DNA from 2 places in the Paenibacillus thiaminolyticus genome. Region 2 is predicted to be linked to the other one. Evidence: riboswitches for the same ligand, from Rfam matches in the RefSeq annotation. Region 2 holds a riboswitch; the other holds the start of a gene.

Region 1 (5,525 bases), 520 kb from region 2:
GGTTCACCCACACCGTCTTCACTTCGGTATAGTTGTCGAGCGCATAGGAGCCCATCTCCCGTCCAAGGCCCGATTGCTTGTAGCCGCCGAACGGAGCGGCCGCGTCGAAGGCGTTGTAGCAGTTCACCCAGACCGTGCCCGCTTTCAGCTTGCTTGCCAGATAGTGGGCTTGCTTCAGATTTTGCGTCCATACTCCCGCAGCCAAGCCGTAATCGGATTGGTTGGCCTGCTCAATCAAATCATCGAGCGTATCGTACGGCATCGCCGCCACGACAGGCCCGAAGATCTCTTCGCAGGCGATCGTCATCTTCGGATCGACATGCGCGAATATCGTCGGTTCGACGAAGTAGCCCTGTCCGCCAGGCACTTTGCCGCCGGCAACCAGCTCTGCGCCGGCCGCTTTCCCCGCCTCGATATAGCGCTTCACGATGTCATGCTGCTCGGACGAGACGAGCGGGCCCATCTCCGTATCCGGATCGAGGCCGCTTCCTACCCGGATCCGCTTCGCCTCCGACGCCAGGTCTGCCACGACGTTATCATATAATTTCTTTTGCACGTAGAGCCGCGAGCCTGCCGAGCACACCTGCCCCTGATTGAAGGTGATGCCCCGCAGCGCGCCGGGCACCGCCCGGGACAGATCGGCGTCCGGGAGGATGATGTTAGGCGATTTGCCGCCGAGCTCAAGCGTTACTTTTTTGACCGTATCTGCGGCTTCGCGCATAATCGATTTCCCGACAACCGTCGAGCCGGTGAAGGCGATCTTGTCGACTTGCGGATGCTGGACGAGCGGCGCGCCCGCCGTCTCGCCGAAGCCGGGGATGACATTGATGACGCCAGGCGGGAACCCGGCTTCCTGGGTCAATTGGGCCAGGTAGAGGGCGGACAGCGGCGTCTGCTCCGCCGGCTTCAGGACGATGGTGCAGCCGGTAGCGAGGGCGGCGCCGAGCTTCCAGGCCGCCATCAGCAGCGGGAAGTTCCACGGAATGATCTGGCCGACCACTCCGACCGCTTCATGTCTCGTATAGGTAAGGAAGTTGCCTGCCGTAGGAATGGTTTGTCCGACGATTTTCGTAGCCCAGCCGGCATAATAACGGAAATGCTCGATCGTGAGCGGAAGATCAGCCGCCTTCGTCTCCCGCAGCGGCTTGCCGTTATCCAGCGTCTCCAGCTCAGCAAGCTCTTGCTTGTTCGCCTCGATGAGATCGGCCAGCTTATAGATGAGGCGGCTGCGAGCCGCCGCGCTCATGGTGGACCATTTGCCATGATCGAATGCATGGCGCGCTGCCTTGACCGCCCGGTCCACATCCTCCTCACGCGCTTCCGACACGACCGCGAGCACTTCTCCCGTAGCCGGATTGATCGATGAAAAGACGTTGTTCTGGACGGATTCGACCCACTCTCCATTGATGAACAGCTTCTTCGTGCCTTGCAAAAAAGCTTCAACCTTCGGACTGATTTGGAACGATGACAAGCATAATCACTCCTTCGTGAGAATATTCATTGACAATGATTGCAGGCTCTCACAAGATATGTATTCTCCAGGAGGACGAATCATGCCCGTTGTGAGCGGGAGAAAGCAGGTGCGGTTCTTTTTCCATAAAATAGATCCTTGCGGAATCTGAGATGGTTCTCTATAATGGATGAACAACTTCATAACTGGATGAAGTATACGGGAGACAGGATCAACCTGGCCGAAGGGGCAAAGCTCTCAGGCGCTTGTTATCGTTCGTAAGCGAATTGGATAAGCAGGACCGTATACGGACAGGACTCTGGAGAGACTCCATCGCGGAGCACCGAAGGGGCAAGACGCAGCAAGAAGCGCGTTAAAACTCTCAGGTAAAAGGACAGGGATTGCAGATGTCAGGCATCTTTATGCTGGTATTGTGATTGCATTCACATATCATTCTTTTTGCTGTTCTGCAAAAATGTCCCCCGGAGTCAAATCTATCGATTTGGCTCTTTTTTATGTCGTCAGACATTGATTTTAATATGAAGAGGGGAATTGTAATGCATTGGTTGGAAGTATGGCTGGATCGGGTGAATCAATTTGTGTGGGGGCCGCCGCTCCTCATCTTATTAGTGGGGACCGGTATTTTTCTAACGATTCGGCTCGGGCTGCTGCAGGTGCTTCGCCTGCCGCTGGCGCTCAAGCTCATATTCACTGCGAAAAACGAAGGCAAAGGCGACGTCACGAGCTTCGGCGCGCTGGCTACCGCCCTGGCGGCCACGATCGGAACGGGGAATATTGTCGGCGTCGCCACCGCGATTCAGATAGGCGGGCCGGGCGCGCTGTTTTGGATGTGGCTGGCCGCATTTTTTGGCATGGCGACGAAGTATGCGGAAGGCTTGTTGGCCGTGAAATTCCGGAAAATCGACGAGAACGGGCAAGTGTCGGGCGGCCCGATGTACTATATCGAACAAGGCTTGGGTGCGAAGTTCAAACCGCTTGCGATCTATTTCGCGGTGAGCGGGGTATTGGTAGCCTTATTAGGCATCGGCACTCTTCCGCAGGTGAATGCGATCGTATCATCCAGCCAGACCAGCCTGGGGATTCCTGTAGCGGTAACCGCAGGAGTGGTGACCCTCGCGATAGCTCTAGTGACGATTGGCGGTCTCAAGAGCATTGCTAGGGTGACCACCAAAGTCGTGCCTGCGATGGCTATCATCTATGTCGTAGCCAGCGTCATCGTTCTGATCACTTTCGCCGACAAGATTCCGAACGCGCTGTCGCTTGTTTTCCAGAGCGCCTTCAGCCCGGCTGCGGCGGGCGGCGGCTTCCTCGGAGCGACCGTCATGATGGCCATTCGGAACGGCATCGCGAGAGGGGTGTTTTCGAATGAATCCGGGCTCGGCAGCGCTCCGATCGCGGCGGCGGCGGCCAAGGTGAAATGGCCCGCGGAGCAGGGACTTGTATCGATGACCGGTACGTTCATTGACACGATTATCATTTGTACGCTGACCGGCCTGACGCTGATTGTGACCGGGGCGTGGAACGGTATGGCGGAAGGTGCGGCCATGACGCAAGCGGCGTTCGATGCCGCGATGCCTTTCGGGTCTATCATTCTGACGATATGTCTTATGTTATTTGCTTTTACGACGATTCTGGGGTGGAACTATTACGGCGAGCGCTGTATTGTCTATTTATTCGGCGTGCGGGCGATCTTGCCTTACCGCATTGTGTTCATCGCCATGGTCGCGGCAGGCGCGTTCATCAAGCTGCATGCGATCTATCTGCTCTCGGACATCGTGAACGGGCTGATGGCTCTCCCGAACTTGGTCGCACTGTTGGGATTGTCCGGCGTGGTCGTGGCAGAGACCCGTCTTTATTTGCGGCATATGAAGCAGTGAGGCGCGTTCAGGCAGGCAATGCCCGGAACCCGGAATGGCAGAACTAGCAAGACTAGCCGAACCTGTTGTTCGGCTTTTTTTGCTATGTGGGGGGAGGGCATGGCAGGTCACGGTAGGCCAGGGCAAGGCCGGTCAAGGTAGATCACGATAGCTCAGGGCAGTTCAGGTCAGGTCACATGAAATTGCTGCACAGGAGCATCATTTTGAGACACAAGAAGCGAAATTCCGAGTAAATCCTGCAAAACTGCATCATTTCGCTCCTTTTGACCTCTATCCGTACCGAAGTGCAGGTAATTGATGTAGTTTTGCAGCATTCCTTTTTTCGTATACTCGTGTCATTGAAATTCCTGCATTATTGCAGCTTTGGTAGAGCAGATGAACAGAGTGGAGGGAGATATGCAGCTTTGGTGGAGTAGATGAACAGAGTGGAGGGAGAGATTGCAGCTTTGGTAGAGCGGATGAACTGAGTGGAGGGAGAGATTGCAGCTTTGGTGGAGCAGATGAACAGAGTGGAGGGAGAGATTGCAGCTTTGGTGGAGCAGATGAACAGAGTGGAGGGAGAGATTGCAGCTTTGGTGGAGCGGATGAACAGAGTGGAGGGAGATATACAGCTTTGGTAGAGCGGATGAACGGATGGGACGGAGTAACGCAGCTTTGGTGGTATAAAATGAACATATGGGATGAAGGAAATACAGCTTTGGTGGGGTGGATGGACAGATGGCTCAGAGTTCTACCGCATAGGCGGAAGAGATGACGAATGGGCGGAAGGACATCCAGTTGGTTGTGTATCCAGTCAAAGGTACGGAAGCCAATCCAGCTTGCTGTGCAGACGAACGAAGGGGCGGGCACGATTAAGTTTTTCCTTTCCTCCCGACTTCATATAGAATGTAGGTATATAGATAGACGCAACCGCTAGAAATCGTACTAATGGAGGATATCCCGGTGAATCCGATTTATGAATTCGTGGAAACGGACGAGGCATTGCCATTCGATGTATCGCTGCACAGCGTGAACTACGTGCCTAATCACTGGCATAACAGCATGGAAATCATCTTTGTGCTTCGGGGTACCTTGGAAGCGACGGTGAATCAGCGGAAATATGCCTTGTCCGAAGGGGACGTGCTGCTGATCAATCAAGGCCATGTTCACGAAGTCATTGGGCTGGACGTCAATATCATTGCGACGTTTCTTATCCCGTCCAAGTATATGAAGGATCACGTGAACGGCGTCGAAGCCATCAATTTCGCATGTTATTCGGGGGAGGCCGGCAAGGAAGAGAAGCTGGCGTTGGACCGCATCCGCCAATGCCTGGCGGAGATGGTGCAGTTGAAGCACAAGAAGGGGGAGGGCTATGAGCTCGACATGCAGGCGCGCATGCTGAGCGTCTTTTCGATCCTCCTGAAGCAATTCAAGCGGCCCGCGATCGAAGGCGTAATGAATGAGAAGTATATGGATCGGATGCTGCGCATCATTACCTTTATCGACGAGTATTATCAGGAGCCGATCACGCTGCAGGCGATCGCCGAGCGGGAATATTTGTCCGTGCCGTATTTGTCCAAATTTTTCAGCGAGAACATCGGCCTGAACTTCCAGGCTTATCTGACCAGCATCCGCTTGAAAAACACCGTTGAGGATCTGTTGCGGTATGCCGACGCGCCGATCGCAGACCTGGCCATGAACCACGGGTTTCCGAATGCCAAGTCTTTTTACGCCGCCTTCAAAGCAAAGTATCATATGACGCCCAACGAGTATCGCAAGCAATACCGGCCGCCAACGGATCACAAGGAAAAGTCTTCTGACAACTATTTGGCGTTCAATCAGACCAGCGCGCTGGGCATCATCAACCAGTATTTGCAGCGCAGCCAATCCGTTGGCATGGCCGATGATATTCGCGAGGTGGAAGAGACCGCCTCTGAAGTGGATCTGTCCGTCCCGGGCGAGCCGATTCGGCATACGTGGAAGCAGTTGATCACGATCGGCAAAGCGAAGGAAGGCTTGCATGCCGATGTTCAGGACCAGTTGCGCCATGTTCAGCGGATATGCCCCTTCCGCTATTTGCGGTTCCACGGCATCTTCGACGATGCAATGATGGTATATGACGAGGACGAGGCGGGACAGCCCCGGTTTAATTTCCGGTTCGTGGACCAGTTGTTCGATTTCCTGCTCTCCGTCGGTCT
Region 2 (5,525 bases):
GGAACATTAACACCTAGTGTGAACACCGTGAGCCCGGAGCAATCATTTGACGTAACATTACAGCTTCCGACGAAGGCCGATGGGAATTACGAGGGCCATGTCATTTTGACAGGCGACGGCGGCCACGAGATCAGACTTCCTGCGAGCGTGTATGTCGGCAAACAATTTGAGGTGCCCGCTATCGGGGAGATTGAGATTAGTCCCATGATATTTGCGCCGAAAGGGCATCCCGATCATAATACGACAAAGGTAAGCATCCAGGTCAACAAGAAAATCACCGATTTCAAATTAACTGTCCTGGATTTGAATGGCCAAGAAATCGGGGATGCGCACGTAAATACATCCGAACAAAACCCGGGCATTTTGCCTGTCGATTGGGACGGAAGTCTGGTTGGGGACAATTCCGTCACTCCGAAAGACGGTTTATATTATATGGTGCCTGTTGTTAAAGGCGAACATTTGGATAAACTGCGCACTCTTTTCCTGATCGATAGTACGCCTCCTCAAGTCAAGATTGATGAGCCGGTGATTCGGGTAGATAATCCGCAGGAACGCAAAGGAAAAATTACAGGGACTGTCTATGACTCAATTGTGGACTATGTGAATTCCCCAATTCAGGATCTCATAGAGATGAAGGCCGTCAACAAGGAGACAAATGAAGAATATGAGGTCACAATTAATTCATACGGTATCTTCACCATCGACATCCCGCATCTGAAGGACGGACTCAATCAAGTTGACATTTATGCATGGGATTACGTCAAGAACGGATATGAGACCCCGTCCCGGACAATTTCGTTTGACTTTGATCCAGATGCAGTCTATGCCAATGTGAAAACAGAGAAAAAACAAGCGTTTACCGGAGACGAGTTCAAGGTAGATATCGGCTTCTCTGTCACTGAAGCAGTATACTCAACATCTTATGCATTGGTTTATGATGCATCATTAACAGATGTTCGCGTCGAGCCTAGCGTTACTTTTGTAACCTATACCCAGAAGCACTATCCTGACGTGGAAATTGATTTTGATTACGAGACCATCGAACTTACCGATAAGTTGAAGGCTATCGTGGCGACAACCAGCATGCCTCCAACTGCGGCGTACTCGGGAGACGGCACCTTTGGCACCGTAGTTTTCTCCAGCAGTGATCCTGGAGCCTACAAGTTCTTGCTATTTAAATTGGAGCTTGAAAGTATTGATCCTGTAAAACTTGTATACGGAGCGCCGGACTGGATTGAGATAGTGGACGCACCGAAACCACCGGACCCAGATCCAGAACCTAAACCGGAACCAAAGCCGGAACCTGGCCCAAGCTCAGGCGGCTCGTCTTCCAGCAGCTCCTACTCCTCCACTCCATCGCAGCCGGCCGGGAAGACCTTGAAATCGGGTACCTTCACGGTAACCGAGAAGGATGGCAAGAAGCAGGGATTGCTGCTTGTATCTTCGACTGCGATTAGCTCGCAGTTGGACGACAAGGAAGCGACTGAAGTGAAGGTGGATATTTCGGATATCGCTTGGAATGATGTCAATCTGTCAGATATCCGGATTACCCGCGTGCTGGCGGAGAAGCTTACCGCTTCGGGCAAGGCACTGCTGCTGTCCGGGAAAGACTTTGAAGTGCTCATTCCAGCAGAGTCGCTCGTTGACTTTATCGGAAAAAATGGAGATCTGACCTTACGCCTGGCGCTGGCGCCGCTGACGGAAGGAGAGCAAGCGTCCGTACTGAGACAGGTCGCTTCGGGACTGACCGTCCAAGGGGAGAAGGAGACCGTAACGAAGCCGATCCGAATCGGTCTGAAATGGAGCTCCTCCGCCGTAAAGGATGCCCGCAAAGTAGGCGTCTACAGCAAGGATTCAAAGGAAGCGTGGACGTACTACGCGCCTGGCGTTCGCTGGGATAAGGACGGCGTCCGCTTCACTACGGCGTCGCTCGGAGCCTATACGGCGCAGGAATTCAACAAGACGTTCGAAGATATTCGTACGCATTGGTCCAAAGATAAGGTCGAGCTCGCAGCCGCTCACCAGTTGATCGAAGGCAAGGGCAGCCAGAATACGTTCAAGCCGAACGATCTGGTGACCCAAGCGGAATTCGCCTCGCTGCTCGATCGTCTTACCGGTTCCGGCAAGACCTGGAACGACCGTATTGCCGAGCCGGGTGCGCGTGACCCGCTGACACGCGAGAAAATGGTTGTCATGCTGGTGCAGGCGCTGCAGCTAAAGACCGATGACGCTCCGGCGCTCGGTTTTGCCGACCAGGCGAAGATCGGTGCCGATGCCCGCGCCGCCGTTGCGGTTGCGGTAAGCCGCGGCTATATTAAAGGCATGGGCGGCAACAAGTTCTCTCCAGAGGGAACATCAACCCGTGCCCAAGCAGCCACGGTGCTCGCCCTCGTGCTGCTCGATCTGCAATCGGAATCGTAATACCGGCCTGACAAGGCCATGACACAACCGCTGTCCCTTAGGGACAGCGGTTGTTGCATCTTGCGGCGGGCAGGGCAGTCGAGAAATGGCATGCGAGACAATCCGTTAAACATAAGATGACAATAGAACCGATTCTGCCTCCAACAACCGCAAAGGAGAGTGCATATGCATATTCATCAGCCCTTGGCCGCTCCGGTCGGATCGCTCTTGTTCGAGCACCGCTTCTGGCTGCAAATATTGGGAGATCATTCCCGCTTCATATTGGACGCCCTATCGCCACGGGAAACGGAAGACATTCGCCGGGCGAATCAATTTATACAACGGTTCGATCAGCTTCTGGACCAAGCCCGCCAAGCTTCCTCCGAGTCCCAAGCCCTGGCCATCGCTGCCGATGCGCATGCCGCAACGATGGAATTGAAGGATTTCAAGCTTGATCTGCTGCGCAGATCTCTGCTCCGCCAGGTGACCGTGCATCTTCCCCCAACCTTTTTCAACCATATGCTCAACGAGCTGCAAGAGTATGTTTATATTCTCGATGCCGTTCGGGCCGGGAAGGCGGTGCCTTTGTTCGATTCGCTTCATTATGATCTGGTATGGCTATCGGACGCTTCCGGCCATGCATCGGCCATCGCATCGAACCTGGATGCGGTGGAGAGGCGGCTGATCGAGAAGAGCCGCGAATTTGAGAAGCATTTCGATGATTATTACAAAAAAGCGGTCGAAATGGTCGGCTACTTGCGGACCCAGCTTCGCCGCTTCCCTGCGATGGAGCGGTTCCACCGCGATGTGAACTTGGAGATTAAGCTGTTCACGAAATTCCTGCTAGAGCTGGAGGAAATGGATCTAAGCGCGGAGACACTCGATGTCATCAGTCCGCTGATGCCGGATCATATGGCGCGGGAGGAATGCTACTATCTGATCAAATTGGCCCTCACCGGCGCTGTCCCTTCTCCGGAATGCGATCCAACCACGCCGCGGGTTCAAGGATAAAGCAACCCCCCAGTTCCAGGAACTGGGGGGACTTGCGGTGCTTGAGACACGCACTATTCGGACCGTTTCGTTTCCGCATCGGGTACGATTCGACACTGCTGAGCGCCTTCCAGATCGGCTCCGAACTCGGAATCTTGGCCCTCGACGTCCGGCATTCTGTTCAGCTTCGTCGTCTGTACTTCCGCCTTCGTCGCTTGGTCGCGGTTATGTTCTTGGTTGTTCATTCGGCAACTCTCCATTTCGCATATACTCATGTACACAGCTAGTATGCGAGAAGGAGCGCCGCTTTATTCATGGATGTTCCGTTATTCCCATGTTCATACATCCGCATCGGTCTGCAGCCGGGGTTGCGGGCGGCACCCTACTCGATATGCTTCCGGTAGCCCTCCGCATTGAGCAGATGCTTCATCGCTTCCTCCGGCTCGGCATCCAGCTCCACCTCGGCAAGCCAGCCGCCTTCATACGGTTCGCTGTTCACCTTCTCGGGGCTATCCTCCAGATCGGGATTGACCTTCGTTACCGTTCCCGAGACCGGGCAGTACAGCTCCGATACCGTCTTGACCGACTCGATCGATCCCATGCTGTCGCCCGCCGTTAAAGCGGTTCCAATCTCCGGGAACTCGATGAATACGATATCTCCCAACTCAGCTTGTGCGTGATCGGTAATCCCGATGCGCACGGTTCGCCCTTCGACGACGACAACCCATTCATGCTCCTCGCTGTACAACAGATTCTCTTTCACTTCGCTCATGTTCACGCTCATTCCTCTCTCATTATTATCGCAATTAGCCGGCACAGCAAAAAAAGACAGATCAAAGACTCATTCGCCTCTTCTCTGTCCCGGGTGCCTGAGAGTTTGCCCGGCTGCCCACGGCAGGCCGGTATTCCCCTTGGGCGGCAGTACGCTCTCTCCAGAGGTGCGTCGGACGACGGTGCTTCTACCTGAGAGATTCCTCCCCGACACGGCGGTTCGGCGGCTTGCTCCTTCGGTGCCGGGACTTGGAACCCGGTCTCTCCCGTTCGTCTTCATTCGCGGTATGTGATACTGTTCAAAATTTACATCTATAGCGTAGTTCAGCTTCCCCGCCATGTCAATATGAGAATCATTTTCGCAGAAGTTCGCAGAAATGGATTGACAATGTCAGGAAGGTTCGAGTAATAATGGAGGTATGACAATTGCACATTGCGAATGATGGTAAAGGGAGAGATTACTGCGAGACAGTAACGCCGAAGGAGTAAGCCCGCCACGGGTGAATCTCTCAGGCAAAAGGACGTTTACCGGACGCGCCTCTGGAGAGCATCCGCTTCAAGCGGGTCACCCAAGGGGAAACTTATGGGCCGGCTTCAGCAGACGGAAGCCGGAAGATCATGAGGTAACTCTCAGGTACACAGGACAGAGCGTAAGAAGGCATCCGCTGGAAGCGGAGCGGCCTTTTTTCGCCTGTCTTTTTTTTGAGTCCCATTCATTATCCATATCGAGGTGATGTCATGTCCACGTTACAACGCACGCCCCTATTTCCGAAGTATGCCGAATACCCTTCCGTCCGCTGCATCGATTTCGGCGGCTGGGAGCTCCCGGTGCAATTCAGCGGCATCCAGCGGGAGCATGAGGCCGTACGGCAGCAGGCCGGCCTGTTCGATGTGTCGCATATGGGCGAGCTATTCGTGAGCGGTCCTGCCGCATTCTCCTTTTTGCAGAAGATGACGACGAATGACTTGTCCAAGCTGGAGGACGGCAAGGCGCAGTACTCCCTGCTCTGCTATCCGCATGGAGGTGTCGTCGACGATCTGCTCGTCTACCGTCTTGCCGAAGATCACTATATGCTGGTCGTTAACGCATCCAATACGGACAAAGTTGTCCAATGGCTGCATGACCATGCAGAGGACGGCGTCCATATCGATAACGCGTCTTCCCGCACGGCCCTGCTGGCGCTGCAAGGACCGCAGGCGCTGTCCATTTTGACGCAGGCAACCGAAGCCCCTGTCAGCGGGTTGAAAGCGTTTCACTTCCTGTCCGATGCCCAGGTGTGCGGCGTTAAGGCTCTCGTCTCGCGCACAGGCTACACGGGCGAGGATGGGTTCGAGCTCTATATCTCGGCTGACGACGCGACCCA

The links. Region 2 has a riboswitch for glycine ahead of gcvH (glycine cleavage system protein GcvH). Riboswitches for the same ligand answer to the same signal wherever they lie in the genome.
Region 1: it holds a riboswitch for glycine, as region 2 does, so the genes downstream of both, FLT43_RS01500 (alanine/glycine:cation symporter family protein) here and gcvH (glycine cleavage system protein GcvH) in region 2, are expected to answer to the same signal.

The regions. Positions count from the first base shown of each region.
Region 1 is NZ_CP041405.1:358,748-364,272, forward strand. It holds gene FLT43_RS01495 (aldehyde dehydrogenase family protein) at 1-1,471, opposite strand, end outside; glycine riboswitch at 1,760-1,858, shown strand; gene FLT43_RS01500 (alanine/glycine:cation symporter family protein) at 2,008-3,348, shown strand; gene FLT43_RS29155 (hypothetical protein) at 3,816-3,968, shown strand; gene FLT43_RS01505 (GH39 family glycosyl hydrolase) at 4,291-5,525, shown strand, end outside.
Region 2 is NZ_CP041405.1:6,450,611-6,456,135, reverse strand. It holds gene FLT43_RS30610 (S8 family serine peptidase) at 1-2,421, shown strand, start outside; gene FLT43_RS28410 (DUF2935 domain-containing protein) at 2,587-3,411, shown strand; gene FLT43_RS29555 (hypothetical protein) at 3,465-3,635, opposite strand; gene gcvH (glycine cleavage system protein GcvH) at 3,773-4,162, opposite strand; glycine riboswitch at 4,245-4,328, opposite strand; glycine riboswitch at 4,333-4,440, opposite strand; glycine riboswitch at 4,601-4,696, shown strand; glycine riboswitch at 4,700-4,810, shown strand; gene gcvT (glycine cleavage system aminomethyltransferase GcvT) at 4,900-5,525, shown strand, end outside.